2 regions of the Lactococcus sp. NH2-7C genome follow, and region 2 is predicted to be linked to the other one. Evidence: predicted binding sites of a transcription regulator. Region 2 holds the regulator's gene; the other holds the start of a gene.

Region 1 (8,786 bases), 1.0 Mb from region 2:
TGTGAACTTGAAAAATCTGGGGCAATCTTCTCCAGTAATTCAGACACAGAAATCCTCATGCATTTGATTCGCCGTAGTCATCATCCAGAATTTATGGGCAGAGTCAAAGAAGCGCTCAATACGGTCAAAGGTGGCTTTGCATATCTCATTATGACTGAAAATTCAATTGTCGCAGCCCTTGACCCTAATGGATTTCGGCCACTTTCAATCGGTAAAATGAGCAACGGTGCACTTGTTGTGGCCTCAGAAACTTGTGCTTTTGATGTCGTTGGCGCCACTTGGATTCAAGATGTTCAACCCGGTGAAATCATTGAAATTAATGACGACGGCATTCATGTGGACCAATTTACTGACAGCACCAACATGACCATTTGTTCAATGGAATACATCTATTTTGCCCGTCCTGATAGTAATATCGCTGGAGTTAATGTTCATACTGCCAGAAAACGTTCAGGAAAAATTTTAGCCCAAGAAGCTCAAATTGACGCTGACATTGTCATTGGTGTGCCTAATTCATCACTCAGTGCCGCTTCAGGCTACGCTGAAGAATCTGGCTTGCCTTACGAAATGGGGCTGATTAAAAATCAGTATGTGGCAAGAACATTTATTCAACCGACTCAAGAACTTCGTGAACAAGGCGTTCGCATGAAATTGAGTGCTGTTCGAGGTGTTGTAGAAGGAAAACGCGTCATTATGGTGGATGATAGTATTGTTCGGGGAACGACTAGTAAACGCATTGTCAGACTACTCAAAGACGCGGGAGCTGCTGAAGTCCATGTGGCAATCGCCAGTCCCGCCCTAAAATATCCTTGTTTTTACGGCATTGACATCCAAGACCGTGACGAACTCATCGCAGCCACACACACTACAGATGAAATCAGAGTAGTTATCGGAGCGGATAGTCTAACCTATCTCAGCCAATCAGGACTTGTCGAGGCGATTGGTCATGATAAACTTTGCTTGTCATATTTTGATGGCGAATATCCAACACCGCTTTATGATTATGAAGCAGACTATTTGGAGTCTTTGGAAAAAAATAGCTTGAAATAGAAAATAATATAGCCATGAGAATTTTCATGGTTTTTTAGTTTGAAAATATCACTTATAAATGATTACAAAAAAGCATTATTGCTTATTGGAAAAAATAATTCTATAATATAATTATAAGAGAGGTGAGAAATGTACCAAGAACAGCGCTTAAATGCAATAATAGCTGAGTTATCAGTAAATGGGGAATTATCTGTTGTAAAAGCAATGAAAAAATTTAATGTTTCACGAGATACTATCAGAAGAGACTTTACAATTTTATCAGAAAAAAAACTAGCTAAGAGGACTCATGGGGGACTAATCTCAATAAAATCAAGTTCAGACATTCTTTCATTTAATGAACGCTTGATTGAAATGTCAGAAGAAAAAATAAATATTGCGAAACAGGCTAAAAAATTGATAAGGAATAACGGAATCTATTTCTTTGATGTTTCAACAATAGTATTGGCCTTAGGACAAATTTTGAATCCGGAGATGAAAATAACGATTTATTCACACGCTTTGGATTTGGCAATTCTTATGTCTGATAAACCAAATATAGAGTTCCATCTTTTAGGGGGCAAATTTTATTCTAAAAATAGATTTTTCTTCTCTCTAAATGAAATAGAATTACTTAAAAATGTTAATTTTGATGCAGGTTTTTTTGGAGCCGCGGGTTTAAGAGATGGTGAAGTTAGTTTTGATGATGAGAAAGATGTTTTCGTTAAAAAAATTGCAATGAAACAATCTTGTCAAAAAATTTTGCTTGCCCAAACCGGTAAAATAAATCTGAAGGCAAAATATACTTTGAGTCGTTTAGAAAGTTTTGACCAAATCATAGATGAGAAAAATGGGGAAAGTTAAAGATGGAAAATATAAAATTAATAATTAGTGATATTGATGGAACAATATTAGACTCTAACCATCAGATTGATTCGCAGCTACCTGAGATAATGAAAAAAATGAAAAATAGAGATATCCCATTGGTATTAGCATCAGCACGCTCTCCAATTGGAATGTTAGAAATAGCTGACAAATTAGGATTATATCATACCCCGTTAGCATGTTATAACGGAGCATTAATTGGTTATTTTGATAAAAATAAAATATTTAGAATCATAAGTGAAGAGACCATAAGTAAAGTTGAACTTAGGAAAATTTTAAAAATTTTATCAGAAAATTTTCCTCAAATTTCAGTAAATCTTTATTCGAAAACCTTATGGTTAGTAGAAGAAGAAAATAAGTGGACTAAAATTGAGGCAGAAATTGTTGGGACTAATCCTCAAATTACAAATTTTGAAGGAAAAAGCGCTCATAAATTATTGGTAATTGGAGAGAACGAAGACATCTATCAATTATTAAAAAAACTAAAAAGAAGTCAGTTTAACGAGGTAGACTTTTATTTATCAAAAGATAATTATTTAGAAATTACATCCAACAAAGTTTCAAAAGAGCACGCTTTAAAAGAAATTGCAAAGTATTACGGCGTACCTTTATTTTCTACAATGGCAATTGGTGATAACTTCAATGATGTTCCAATGTTAGAAAGTGCAGGATTAGGTGTAGCGATGGGCAACTCTCCTCAAGAAGTAAAAAATATTGCAGATTATATTTCACAGTCAAATGATCATTCAGGAGTTTCTTCAGCCGTTAAAAAATTCTTGTTTAATTAGAAAAGCTTAAATCATAAATTTATTTGTATTTTAAAAAATAATCGAATTTATTATTTATTTTTTTATCACTAATATGTTAGGATAAGAAATAAAAGCAAGTGAGGTGAGCAAATGATTATTACGATTGTTGGAGGAACTGGACTTGTTGGTCAAGGCATCTTTAAGGAACTTGCTCAAGTTGTAGACTATGAATTACATGGTTTATCAAGACATGGTAAATCTAAAGATAATCTAGTTGAGCCAGTCATTTATCATGCTGCCAATCTAAATGAAGCTGGGGATTGGCAAGAACTTTTACAAAAATCAGATTGGGTGATTGATGCGGTAGGAATTCTATTTCCTAGCAAATCAAAGGGAACAACTTATGAAAAAAATAGTATTCAACCAGCAAAAATAATTATTGATACATTAGTTAACTCAGAAAATCAATGCCTTTTTATTTCAGCAAACGATGGTCCTTTTTTTATGAATGACTATATGAATGCTAAAAAAGAAGTGGAAACTTATGGTCAAAAACGTTTGAAATCAAGATTTGTTTCTGTTTTTCCAGGAATTGTCTATGATGCTTCACGAAAAAGCAGTTATTTTCCAGCACGCCTATTGGAACCACTCATAAAAATTCCGTTTTTTTCTTTCTTAAAAAGTTATCGTCCAATTAAACGAAGTCAATTTGCTAAAGAGATTCATAAAATTATCGAAGGAAAAGAAAGTTCACTGACCACTCGTATTAAATAAAAAACTCATGTTTAGACATGAGTTTTTCTAATTTACTTTGATTTTTTAAGAAGTGGAACTATTTTTGGATAAATAAGATAGGCGATGATAATTAAGATAATCAATGACGTCGCAATAAGATTCCATGATTTCATCAGTTCAATACTTCGAGCTGTTGGAATAGGAATTGAAGTAATAACGAACAAAGTCTTGATAGATAAGCCATTTTTCATGATGATAAGTGAACCTAAAAGCATTAACAAAAATTGGTGAAGAATACTTCCGATATTTTGAATGGTATATTTTACCCAGATACGTTTATCTTCAACGATATTAACAGTGCTCTCATAGTCTTGAGTTAATCTTGAATTTAAACTTCCTTTAAACAAGCTAGTAAGAAATAAACCTAGAGCAAATAGAGGACTAAAAACAATCAAAAGTAACCCCAGAAAAATTCCGATTAAAGAATAGGTTTTGACATTCTTTCCAAGTAAATTTTTGACCTTAGAAGCAAAGACAATTCCTAAAACATAAGGGAGATAAAACTGTAAAAATAAATGCTGATGACCATAAAAACCAGCGACATACAAAGAACAAAAAAGAAATAAATAATTTCCCACTGCCCCATTAATAACTGTCAAATATGATAATTTACGAGGAATATTTCTTTGAATTTTATTTTTGAAAAAATTCATAGCGACAATATAGAGGGTGACCAAAAAGAAAAATCCGAAAATAAAATAATCAAATTCTAAACTATTGGCAAGTAATCGACTTGAGCGTAATAGAAAGAGGCAAACAAAAAATAAAGCAAATAAAATAAGATATTTATATGAAGCTTTTTCTAAATCATTTGGATCAACTTTGTAATTATCCAAATTTCCAACTAATTGGAAAGAGAGAAGATAAACTATTCCATAGAAGACAAAAAACAGGGGATATTTTAGAGAGGGGGATAAGACAAAAGAAAAGCCAAGGACTAAAAACAAAAGTAAGCTAACTAAGGTTTTTCCTTTGATGAGCTGGTTAGTATTTTTTAGATAATAATTTACCGAAGTGTTTGACATCGGCAACCAAGCTGCACTCACTCCTAAAAGAATACCGGATAAAGTGTAGAAAGGAAAGTAGAAAGAACCAATAAATCCAAGCAAGCAACCAAGTAAACCGGCATACAATGAAATTTTTAAAAGACTATAGCTGTTGATTCTTGTTTTTATTCCCCTAATAAAGAATACACCAGTCATTCTGAAAGTATAAAAGAGCAAAAAAGGAAGTAGGGCAAGAAGCGAGGTTCCTTTTGCAATTTGAATAAAAATCATGAATGGAAGGACAATAATTGTATTACTTAATATTAAGAGGGCAGACTTTCCCAAAGAATTTAGTTGTTGAGTCATTTTTCTCCTATCTTTTCTATTTTTGACACTAAATCCATTATAAGGCAAAGTGTATTAAAAAGACAGCTTCACTAGGATTAGTACGCAGATAATTCATCTAAAAAGCGCAAATAATTTTTTATAAATAACGAATCAAAAAGTTTGACCATTGCTGACCAAAGTATTATAATTAGAATGTAGTGAGAAAAAGATAATAAACACTACTAACTATGAAATTGAAATGAGGTGTTTTTATGGACATCGAAAAAATGACAACAACGATGCAAGAAGCACTTGGTTCAGCGCAACAAATTGCGCAAGTTCGTCATCACCAAGTGATCGAAGTTCCACATTTATGGCGAATTTTTGTTCAACCCAATAGTTTTGGGGCGAACTTTTATAAAGATTTAGGGATTGACCTAGATGACTTTACAAATTTAATTGAAAAAGAAATTGACAAAATTAATTCAGTGGAAGGATCAAATATTACTTATGGCCAAAATCTAAGTCCAGATTTGTTCCAAATATTTACTGAAGCAGACAAAATTGCGCAAAAAATGGGCGATGAATACCTCTCAACCGAGATTGTGCTTCTTGCCCTTTTTGAACTAAAACAAAATCCATTGACTAAATATTTGGTTAATCATGGACTGACAAAAGCAAAAGCGCAAGCTGCGATTGAAGAATTACGCGGAGGTGATAAAGTGACCAGTCAAAATGCAGAAGAAACATACAAAGCACTTGAAAAATATGGGGTAGATCTCGTTGCTCAAGTTAAATCAGGTAAACAAGATCCCGTTATCGGACGTGATGAAGAAATTCGTGATGTCATTCGAGTGCTTTCTCGTAAAACAAAAAATAACCCCGTTCTTATTGGTGAACCTGGGGTTGGTAAAACAGCTATTGTCGAAGGATTGGCACAAAGAATTGTCAGAAAAGACGTTCCTGAAAATCTGAAAGATAAAACAATCTTTTCACTTGATATGGGTGCTCTGATTGCAGGAGCGAAATATCGTGGTGAATTTGAAGAACGTTTGAAAGCAGTCCTTAATGAAGTGAAAAAATCAGATGGACAAATTATCCTCTTTATTGATGAACTTCATACGATTGTTGGTGCAGGTAAAACTGAAGGATCTATGGATGCTGGAAACCTTTTAAAACCAATGCTTGCGCGTGGTGAACTCCATTTGATTGGGGCAACTACCCTTGATGAATACCGTAAATACATGGAAACAGACAAAGCACTTGAACGTCGTTTCCAAAAGGTATTGGTTACTGAACCTACTGTTGAAGATACAATTTCAATCTTGCGTGGTCTAAAAGAACGTTTTGAAATTCACCATGGTGTGACGATTCATGATAATGCTTTAGTCGCAGCAGCAACTCTTTCAAATCGCTATATTACTGACCGGTTTTTACCAGATAAAGCTATTGACTTGGTTGATGAAGCCAGTGCAACAATTCGTGTAGAAATGAATTCACTCCCAACTGAACTTGACCAAGCCAATCGTCGCTTGATGCAATTAGAAATTGAAGAAGCAGCCCTCAAAAAAGAACGAGATGATGCTTCTAAGAAACGTCTTGAAATTATACGTGGTGAAATTGCTGAACTTCGAGAAGAAAACAATCAACTCAAAGCGCAATGGGAAGCTGAGAAAAAAGAAGTGGGCAATATTTCTGAAAAAAGAAATGAATTAGAACATGCTCGCCACGAATTGGAAGAAGCTCAAAATGAAGGAAACTTAGAAAAAGCAGCAGCTCTTCGTTATGGTAAAATTCCTGAAATTGAAAAAGAACTCAAAGCTATTGAAGAAAAAGCAAAATCAGATGATTTATCTTTAGTTCAAGAATCAGTCACTGAAGAACAAATCGCCGAAGTGGTTGGACGCATGACAGGTATTCCAATTACCAAATTGGTTGAAGGTGAACGTGAAAAATTACTTCACTTACCAGAAACATTGCATCAAAGGGTCGTTGGACAAGATGAAGCTGTTGAAGCCGTATCTGATGCCATTATCCGTGCGCGTGCAGGAATTCAAGACCCTAACCGTCCACTTGGCTCATTCCTCTTCCTCGGTCCAACTGGGGTAGGTAAGACGGAGCTTGCGAAAGCTCTGGCTGAAAATCTCTTTGATTCAGAAGAACATATGGTTCGGATTGACATGAGTGAATATATGGAAAAACACTCAGTCTCTCGTTTAGTCGGAGCACCTCCAGGATATGTCGGTTACGATGAAGGCGGCCAATTGACTGAAGCCGTTCGTCGTAATCCTTATACAATCATCTTGCTTGATGAAATCGAAAAAGCACATCCAGATGTCTTCAATATTTTGTTGCAAGTTTTGGATGACGGTCGTTTGACTGATTCTAAAGGTGTTCTCGTTGACTTTAAGAACACAGTGTTGATTATGACTTCAAATGTCGGTTCTCAATATTTGCTTGATAATGTTGGAGAAAATGGTGAAATTTCTGAAGAAACAACTGAAAATGTGATGTCTCAACTTCGAGCACATTTCAAACCAGAATTTTTAAACCGGATTGATGATACCATTCTTTTCAAACCATTAGCGCTTGAAGATATCAAGAATATTATCGTTAAAATGACCAGTCAACTCTCACATCGTCTTGAAGAAATGGACGTTCAACTTGAGTTGAGTGAAGAAGTAAAAGTTTGGATTGCTGAAAATGCTTATGAACCAGCTTATGGTGCACGTCCACTCAAACGTTATTTGACAAAAGTCATCGAAAATCCATTAGCTAAGCTGATTATCGGAGGAAAAATTCCACCAAAATCAAAAGTTATTGTAACACTTATAGATAACAAGATTGACTTTGATATTCAAACAATTGCTGAATAAATAGAAAAAACCGTTAGCTGATGCTGGCGGTTTTTTTAATTTGATATGCTATTGAAGTTGAAATAAAATGTTATTTCCGAACGATTTAAACAAAAAGTTTCAGTACTACCCGCTGAAACTTTTTTTATGTTTGAAAATCATTTAACATGGAAGTAGAATAAAATAAATCAGAAAATGGAGAATGACAGTGTCTAAGAATGCGTATGCAAAATCTGGGGTAGATGTAGAAGCAGGATATGAGGTGGTTTCTCGTATTAAGAAGCATGTGGCTAAAACCGAACGTTTGGGTGTGCTTGGTGCACTGGGTGGTTTTGGTGGAAGTTTTGATTTATCTGTGCTTGATGTCAAAGAGCCAGTATTGATTTCAGGGACAGATGGTGTGGGAACTAAATTGATGTTAGCCATTCAAGCAGACAAACATGATACGATTGGGATTGATTGCGTGGCTATGTGCGTCAATGATATTATTGCTGCTGGGGCTGAGCCATTGTATTTTTTGGATTATATTGCCACAGGGAAAAATATTCCTGAAAAATTGGAGCAAGTTGTGGCTGGAGTGGCAGAAGGTTGCTTGCAAGCAGGAGCAGCGCTGATTGGTGGAGAAACAGCCGAAATGCCCGGAATGTATGATGAAGAAGATTACGATTTAGCTGGTTTTTCTGTGGGTGTGGCTGAAAAATCACAATTAATTGATGGTGAAAAAGATGTGGAAGCGGGCGATGTTTTGCTTGGTCTTGCCTCATCTGGGATTCATTCTAATGGGTATTCTTTGGTCCGGAAAGTTTTTGCTGACTTTGATTTGAATGAATCATTGCCTGAACTTGACCAATCTTTGATTGATACTCTTTTAACTCCGACAAAAATCTATGTCAAAGAGCTTTTGCCCTTGATTAAACAAAATAAAATAAAAGGGATTGCTCATATTACAGGCGGTGGTTTCCATGAGAATTTACCAAGAATGTTCGGAAATAGCTTGTCAGCTGAAATTATCGAAGGTTCTTGGAATATTTTACCAATTTTCAAAGCTCTTGAAAAATATGGGAGTATCAAACATGAAGAAATGTATGAAATTTTCAATATGGGAATTGGAATGGTAATTGCTGTTGCTTCTGAAAATGCTGAAGCTCTCAAAAAAGAGTTGA
Region 2 (8,786 bases):
TTGAAAATCCCTCATCTCTTGCTTGTCAAGATGATAAAAATCTTTGAAGAACTTAAATTTGTCAGTATCGACAATGGCTTAATGACGGTTAATAAAACGGCCAATAAACGCGAAATTTCTGAAAGTACAATTTATCAAGAACTAGAAAAAATTGTAAAAATGCAAGAACTTTTTGCTTTAGCACCCGTCAAAGAAATTTATCAAAATTTATTAGAAAAATAATTTCGTTTTTATAAAAAAGTTACTGACGAAAATGTTTGAACCGGTAAAGGTAAAGCTGTCAGTAAAAATAACGAACTTATGTTAGAAAAAAGGAGCACTGACAATTCTGTCAGTAACAAAAACATGGAATTAAAAGACTATATTGCAACAATTGAAAACTATCCTAAAGAAGGCGTAGTTTTTCGCGACATCAGCCCTTTGATGGCAGACGGAAATGCCTATAACTATGCTGCTACCGAAATTGTTCAGTATGCAAGAGATAAAGAAATAGATATGGTTGTAGGTCCAGAAGCGCGTGGTTTCATCATTGGATGTCCAGTTGCTTTTGCCCTTGGTGTAGGATTTGCTCCAGTTCGTAAGCCTGGTAAATTACCTCGTGAAGTCATTGAAGCAACTTACGAAAAAGAATACGGAACAGACACACTCACAATGCATTCAGACAGCATCAAACCAGGGCAACGCGTCTTGATTGTTGATGATTTGCTTGCAACTGGTGGAACAATTGCTGCAACAATTGAACTTGTTGAAAAAATGGGTGGTATTGTTGTTGGTTGTGCCTTTCTTATCGAGCTTGATGAACTTAAAGGCCGTGAAAAAATTGGAGATTATGACTATAAAGTCTTAATGCACTATTAATTTTTTTGCTGTCACTCGCCCAAAAATTTCTGTCATTAATCTTTATTATAAAATAAAGTATTAGATTCAAGTAAAGCGTAAGCAGATGGAGCTTTTTTGGCGTAAAATATTGACAGCAAGCTAATTTTGATATACACTATAAAAAGAAAATCCACATAGGGTTCATTTATATAAATGAAGCCACATATTATTAGGAAAAGAGAGAGTAAAAACTTGAAAATTACAGCCTTAGAAGGACAAAAAATCTCAGAACTTTCAATGATTGAAGTTGCTCATGCTTTATTGGAGCAAAATGGCAAAGAAATGCAATTCTCTGAAATCATCAGAGCGATTCAAGATTATTTGGAAAAATCAGATGATGAAATTAAAGCTAGTATTTCTCGTTTTTATACAGAAATCAATACAGACGGAAGTTTCATTCCATTAGGAAATAATATCTGGGCACTTCGCTCATGGTATGCCATTGATGAGATTGACGAAGAAGTTATCGCTCTCGATGAAATTGAAGACGAAGAAGAAGAAAAACCAGCTAAGAAACGCAAAAAAGTCAACGCTTTTGGTATCGAAGACGAAATCGATCCAGAGGATGAAGAAGGCGCAAAAGAAACAGCCGAAGAAGATATGTCATACGATACTCAAGCAGAAGACGAAGATAAAGACGACGTTGCTGCTTATGACGCAGAACTTGCAGAAGTTGAACTTGAAAATGTAGATGAAGATGTTGACATCGATGTAGAAGACGATGAAGATGATTCAGACGATACTGATGAAGACTAAAACACATAAAAAGTGAGGCATCAGCCTCACTTTTATGAATATTCTCTTTTTATTTGTAAAAAATTAAAAGAACGGTTACAATTAGGAAAAGTAAAATTTTATTATTGAGCGAAAGCTAATCATAAGGAGAAAAAATTTGGTGGACAAAGAAACAACTGAATTTTCTCGAGGAAGTTTTAAAGAAAAAATACTTCGCCAACTTGAAGAAAATGCAGCGAAACAAGCAGAAACTAAGTTCCCAGACCCTGAAGATTTCGAACGTCCCAGCAAGAGTGACTCAGAAGAGTCTGAGCGAAAAATCGAACCAAGGAAAGTTGATCTTGAGCCTTTCAAACTCCCTGTCTTTGATTTTCCTGCAGCGGATGATAACGAAGAAGAACCTTTTGTAGAAAATGAAGACCTTTCTCATGAAAGTGATTCGTTGCGTCAAAAATTAGATGGAGTGGTTTCAGAGGAAGCGCAAAACCAAGATATTTCTCCTCAATTTTCAAGAAGTGAATCAAATGTTCAAGACGAAAACCTTGAACAAAATCAATTTTCAGAAGAAAAAAAATCAGAAAAAATGGTTAAACATCAACCTTCAAGAAGAACCAACAGTTCTTCTAAAAAAGCTTCTTCTAGCAAGAAAAATAAAAATAAGAACAAAAATAAGAAAAAGAAAAAAGTAACAGCAGGTAAAATCATTGCTGTGATTGTTGTTCTTTTAGTTTTAGTTGTTGGAGGAACAGGTTGGTATGGCTATAACTTTGTAAAATCAGGCATTCAACCTTTGGACTCTAAGAATGCAACAGCTAAGTCAATCAATATTCCTGCTGGTTCAAGTAGTAAGCAAATTGGTGAAATTTTGCAAAGACAATCCATTATTAAAAATGGAATGGTTTTTCAGTATTATACAAAATTTAAAAATTATTCAGAGTTTAAAAGCGGCTATTATAATCTTGCACCAAACATGAGCTTATCTACGATTGCTAGTAAACTTGAAGAAGGCGGAACAGAAAAACCTGTTGCTCCAACCTTAGGTAAAATTTTAGTCCCTGAAGGCTATACGCTAACACAAATTGCAAAAGCTGTTACAGTTAATAGTGGAAGCAATGAAAAGAATGCAAAAACGCCATTTTCTGAAGCAGACTTTATGAAAACTGTTCAGGATCCAACCTTTATCGCTAAAATGGTTAAGGCTTATCCTAAACTGTTCGCAAGCTTGCCAACAAAAGATTCAGGAATCAAATACCAATTAGAAGGTTACTTGTTCCCGGCGACTTATGATTACACAAAATCATCGACAGTTGAATCAGTCATTGAAAATATGATTCAAGCAGCCAATACTCAGCTCACTCCTTACTATGATACAATTGCTCAAAAGAATTTGACTGTCAATGAAGTTTTGAGTTTAGCAGCTTTGGTTGAAAAAGAAGCCAACAACGATGATGATCGACGCAATGTTGCTGGAACCTTCTATAATCGTATGAATGCTGGAATGACTTTGGGTTCTAATTTGTCAATTCTTTATGCCGAAGGTAAACTTGGTGAAAAAACAAGCCTTTCAGAGGATGCTAATATTGACACCAATTTAGATTCACCATATAATTTGTACACAAATACTGGATTTGGTCCTGGTCCTGTCGATAGCCCAAGTCTGTCATCTATTAAAGCAGTACTTGAGCCTGCTCAAAATGACTACTTGTACTTTGTTGCCGATGTGACTACAGGAAAAGTTTATTTTGCGAAAACATTAGCTGAACAAAATGCGAATGTTCAAAAATATGTGAATGATAAAATAAGTAGCTAAGTTATCATTAATTTAGATTTAATTAAAAGAGAAAAAAGTTTATAAAAAGGAAAGAAATATAATGGAAAAAACATTCCCAATGACCCAAGAAGGGCTTGATAAATTAAAATTAGAACTTGAAAATTTAAAACTTGTGAAACGTCCAGAAGTCATTGATCGTATCAAAGTTGCTCGTAGCTATGGTGACCTTTCAGAAAACTCAGAGTACGAAGCAGCTAAAGATGAACAAGCCTTTATTGAAGGACGTATTTCAACTGTTGAAACAATGATTCGTTATGCTGAAATTGTTGATAACGCAAAAATTGCTAAAGACGAAGTAGCACTTGGTAAAAACGTAACTTTTGTTGAAGTTGGAGAAACTGACGAAGAATCTTATCAAATTGTCGGTACTGCTGAAGCGGATCCATTTTCAGGAAAAATTTCTAATGAATCACCAATTGCTCGAGTTTTGATTGGTAAAAAAGTTGGAGACATCGTAAATGTTCCACTTCCAGTTGGCGAAATGACAGTTAAAATTGTAAAAGTTGACTGATTATTTTAGAATGTAATAAATAAAAAAGCCGTCAGTAACGGTTTTTTTATTTTTCTACCTTTAATTCTGTCAGTAAGTTAAAATTGCTATTTTTGGTAAAAATAATATTTTTCAGGTATAATAGTCAGTAATAGTCAAAGATTATTTAGAAAATGGATGAAAGAAAGGATGGAGCGATGGCAGGTCAAAAAAATACATCAGATATCATTGAAGCTTATTTAAGAAAGCTTTTAGAAGAAGCACAAGTCATTGAAATTAAACGAGCGGACTTAGCCAATCAATTTGATGTCGTGCCGAGTCAGATTAATTATGTTATAAAAACACGATTTACAGCCTCAAAAGGCTTTGATGTGGAATCAAAACGTGGTGGTGGTGGATACATCAAAATTGTGAAGTATCAATATTCTGCTCGTCATGAATTCTTAACGGCTCTTTACCAGAAGATTCCAGCTAATCTCTCAAGTAAAGCTGCCCATGATATCGTTCAACTTCTCTTTGATGAGAAAGTACTGACAGAGCGTGAGGGAAATCTACTTTTGTTAGTCATTACTGACGGAGCCATTAGTCCCTTTACTCGTGGTATAATGATGAAAAGTATAATAAACAGATTGGACCGTGACGATGAAATTTGAAAATATAAAATATACACCAACGCTTGACCGAATTTTAGAAAAAGCGGAAGAGTATGCTCACCAATATCAATATGGCACTATTGAAAGTGCTCATTTATTGGCAGCAATGGCTACGACTTCAGGCTCAATTGCTTACAGCCTTCTTGCTGGAATGAATGTTGATTCTTCTGACTTACTGATTGATTTAGAGGATTTATCAAGTCATGTTAAGGTTAAACGCTCAACTTTACGTTTTTCACCACGTGCAGAAGAAGTGATGACTGCGGCAAGCTTTTTAGCAATTCATAACAACTCAGAAGCCGTTGGAACAGAACACTTGCTTTATGCCCTACTTCAAGTAGAAGATGGATTTGGTCTTCAACTTCTAAAATTGCAAAAAATCAATCTTGTATCTTTGCGAAAAGAGCTTGAGAAAAGAACTGGACTAAAAGTTCCAGAAAGTAAAAAAGCTGTGACCCCAATGTCAAAACGCAAGATGGCAAAGGGAGTTGCAGAAAATTCAACGACGCCAACATTAGACTCTGTATCCTCAGATTTAACCGAAGAAGCTCGTTTGGGTAAACTTGACCCAATGATTGGACGAGAAGCAGAAATTGACCGTTTGATTCATATTCTCAGCCGCAGAACAAAAAATAATCCTGTCTTAGTTGGAGAGCCCGGTGTTGGGAAATCAGCAATTATTGAAGGCTTGGCCCAAAGAATTGTCAATGGTCAAGTTCCAATTGGTCTGATGAATAGTCGGATTATGGCTTTGAATATGGCGACTGTTGTTGCTGGGACAAAATTTAGAGGCGAATTTGAAGACCGTTTGACAGCTATCGTTGAGGAAGTCAGCAGTGATCCAGATGTCATTATTTTCATTGATGAATTACACACAATCATCGGTGCTGGTGGCGGTATGGATTCTGTCAATGATGCCGCGAATATTTTGAAACCTGCGCTTGCTCGTGGTGATTTTCAAATGGTCGGAGCAACAACCTATCATGAATATCAAAAATATATTGAAAAAGATGAAGCTTTAGAACGCCGTTTGGCGAGAATAAATGTTGATGAGCCAAGTCCAGATGAAGCGATTGCCATTTTACAAGGCTTGCGTGAAAAATTTGAAGATTATCATCAAGTGAAATTTACTGACCAAGCCATTAAAAGTGCTGTAATGCTCAGTGTTCGTTATATGACTAGTCGAAAATTGCCTGACAAAGCCATTGATTTACTTGATGAAGCTGCAGCAGCGGTGAAAATTTCTGTCAAAAATCAACAAGCAAAACGTCTTGATTTAGAAAAAGAATTATTTGAAGCTCAAGAAGAATTATCAGAAGCGGTCATTAAACTTGACATCAAAGCATCTCGTACAAAAGAAAAAGCAGTTGAAAAAATTGCTGACAAGATTTATAAATTCTCAGTAAAAGAAGATAAACGTCAAGAAGTTACTGACCAAGCTGTTGTTGCTGTTGCCTCAACACTGACAGGTGTTCCAATCACACAAATGACTAAGTCTGAAAGTGATCGTTTAATCAATCTTGAAAAAGAATTACACAAACGGGTTGTTGGACAAGAAGAAGCTATTTCTGCCGTTTCAAGAGCCATTCGTCGAGCGCGTTCTGGTGTTGCTGACAGCCGTCGTCCAATGGGGTCTTTCATGTTCCTCGGACCAACAGGGGTCGGTAAAACCGAACTTGCTAAAGCACTGGCTGACAGCGTATTTGGTAGTGAAGATAATCTGATTCGTGTTGATATGAGTGAATTCATGGAAAAACATTCAACTTCACGCTTGATTGGAGCTCCTCCAGGGTATGTAGGTTATGATGAGGGTGGTCAATTGACAGAACGTGTTCGTAATAAACCTTATTCTGTTGTTCTTTTAGATGAAGTCGAAAAAGCTCATCCGGATGTTTTCAACATCATGTTGCAAATTCTAGATGATGGATTTGTGACTGATACTAAAGGCCGCAAAGTTGATTTCAGAAATACAATTATTATTATGACTTCAAACTTGGGAGCGACAGCGCTCCGTGATGATAAGACAGTTGGCTTTGGCGCTAAAAATATTACAGCTGATTATTCAGCCATGAAATCAAGAATTTTAGAAGAGCTTAAACGTCATTATCGTCCTGAGTTTCTTAATCGAATTGATGAAAATATTGTTTTCCATTCATTGGAAAGTCAAGAGATTGAACAAATTGTTAAAATAATGAGCAAATCTTTGATTAAACGTTTGGCAGAACAAGATATTCATGTTAAACTCACACCGTCAGCGGTGAAATTAATTGCTGAAGTAGGCTTTGACCCAGAATATGGTGCACGTCCGCTACGTAAAGCACTTCAAAAAGAAGTTGAAGACCTTTTAAGTGAACAACTCCTTTCTGGTGAAATCAAAGCAGGTAATCATGTTTCAATTGGTGCATCTAATAAAAAAATTAAAATCGCTCAAATTGTTTGAGGTGAAAGCTGTTTCATGTTATAATTAAATTAGAAATAAAGGAAAGGACAGTTCGAAAAGATTCAGAAGTCCTGAAAATTCCAAACGTTTAAGGGCTTCATTGAAACAAAAAGAACTGTTGAAGAGGTACTCTTATGATCAAATTTAATATCCGTGGCGAAAACGTCGAAGTGACTGATGCAATCCGCGCTTATGTTGAAGATAAAATCGGAAAACTTGATAAATATTTCAACGATGGTCATGAAGTAACAGCCTATGTTAATCTTAAAGTTTACACTGAAAAACGAGCTAAAGTTGAAGTAACTCTTCCAGCCAAAAACGTTACTTTACGTGCAGAAGACACTTCACAAGATATGTATTCTTCAATTGATTTTGTGGAAGAAAAACTCGAACGTCAAATTCGTAAATATAAGACACGTATGAACCGCAAACCACGTAATGCTGTTCCAACAGGACAAGCTTTTGGTGACGAGTTTGCACCATTAGAAAAAGCCGATGAAGTTGCCGAAGACCATGTAGATATCGTGCGTACTAAACATGTCGCATTGAAACCAATGGATGCTGAAGAAGCAGTGCTTCAGATGGATATGTTGGGACATGATTTTTACGTCTTTACAGATGCTGATAGTAATGGAACACATGTTGTTTATCGCCGTACAGATGGTCGATATGGTTTAATTGAAACAGAATAAAAAAATAAGGATAGATTTTCTATCCTTTTTTATTAATATTCAAATAAGAAAAATCCAAAATGTAAGCGTAAAACCTTTTAAAGTTTAGGTTTGCGAAGATTTTCACTTGAAAAATCTTTCAAAAAATAGTAAAATCAAAGATGTATTAAGAGTGCAGACGCACTTAAAAATAATAAGGAGACTAAAATGTCAATTATTACTGATATTTATGCTCGCGAAGTCCTTGACTCACGCGGTAACCCAACACTTGAAGTTGAAGTTTACACTGAAGACGGTGCATTCGGTCGTGGTATGGTACCTTCAGGTGCTTCTACTGGTGAACATGAAGCGGTTGAACTTCGTGATGGCGACAAATCTCGCTACAACGGACTTGGTACTCAAAAAGCTGTTGACAACGTAAACAACATCATCGCTGAAGCTATCATCGGTTATGAAGTTACAGATCAACAAGCTATTGACCGTGCAATGATCGCTCTTGACGGTACTGAAAACAAAGGTAAATTGGGAGCCAACGCTATCCTTGGTGTTTCTATCGCTGCTGCTCGTGCTGCTGCTGATGAACTTGGTGTTCCACTTTACAACTACCTTGGCGGATTCAATGCTAAAGTATTGCCAACTCCAATGATGAACATCATCAATGGTGGTTCTCACTCAGACGCTCCAATCGCTTTCCAAGAATTCATGATCGTACCAGTTGGTGCACCTACATTCAAAGAAGCACTTCGTTGGGGTGCTGAAATCTTCCACGCTCTTAAGAAAATTCTTAAAGATCGTGGACTTGAAACAGCTGTCGGTGACGAAGGTGGATTCGCTCCTAAATTCGACGGAACTGAAGACGGTGTAGAAACTATCCTTAAAGCAATCGAAGCAGCTGGTTACAAAGCTGGTGAAGATGGCGTTATGATCGGTTTCGACTGTGCATCATCAGAATTCTACGAAAACGGTGTTTACGACTATACTAAATTCGAAGGCGAAGGTGGTAAAAAACTTTCAGCTTCTGAACAAGTTGACTACCTTGAAGAACTCGTTTCTAAATACCCAATCATCACTATTGAAGATGGTATGG

The links. Region 2 encodes CtsR, which represses protease genes until heat stress. Its sites were predicted from a motif close to TTGGTCAAAAAAGGTCAAANA; they were not measured.
Region 1: clpB (ATP-dependent chaperone ClpB) is a predicted target of CtsR. The motif match lies at 4,946-4,966, and genes of this name have one in related genera.

What each region holds. Positions count from the first base shown of each region.
Region 1 is NZ_CP124538.1:534,915-543,700, reverse strand. Features, by position in the region: gene purF (amidophosphoribosyltransferase) at 1-1,050, shown strand, start outside; gene QJV49_RS02575 (DeoR/GlpR family DNA-binding transcription regulator) at 1,180-1,890, shown strand; gene QJV49_RS02570 (Cof-type HAD-IIB family hydrolase) at 1,893-2,699, shown strand; gene QJV49_RS02565 (NAD-dependent epimerase/dehydratase family protein) at 2,811-3,434, shown strand; gene QJV49_RS02560 (hypothetical protein) at 3,467-4,807, opposite strand; gene clpB (ATP-dependent chaperone ClpB) at 5,041-7,644, shown strand; gene purM (phosphoribosylformylglycinamidine cyclo-ligase) at 7,826-8,786, shown strand, end outside.
Region 2 is NZ_CP124538.1:2,100,719-2,109,504, forward strand. Features, by position in the region: gene recJ (single-stranded-DNA-specific exonuclease RecJ) at 1-222, shown strand, start outside; gene QJV49_RS10665 (adenine phosphoribosyltransferase) at 346-858, shown strand; gene rpoE (DNA-directed RNA polymerase subunit delta) at 1,072-1,635, shown strand; gene mltG (endolytic transglycosylase MltG) at 1,772-3,424, shown strand; gene greA (transcription elongation factor GreA) at 3,483-3,956, shown strand; gene QJV49_RS10685 (CtsR family transcriptional regulator) at 4,133-4,588, shown strand; gene QJV49_RS10690 (ATP-dependent Clp protease ATP-binding subunit) at 4,578-7,028, shown strand; gene hpf (ribosome hibernation-promoting factor, HPF/YfiA family) at 7,163-7,720, shown strand; gene eno (surface-displayed alpha-enolase) at 7,907-8,786, shown strand, end outside.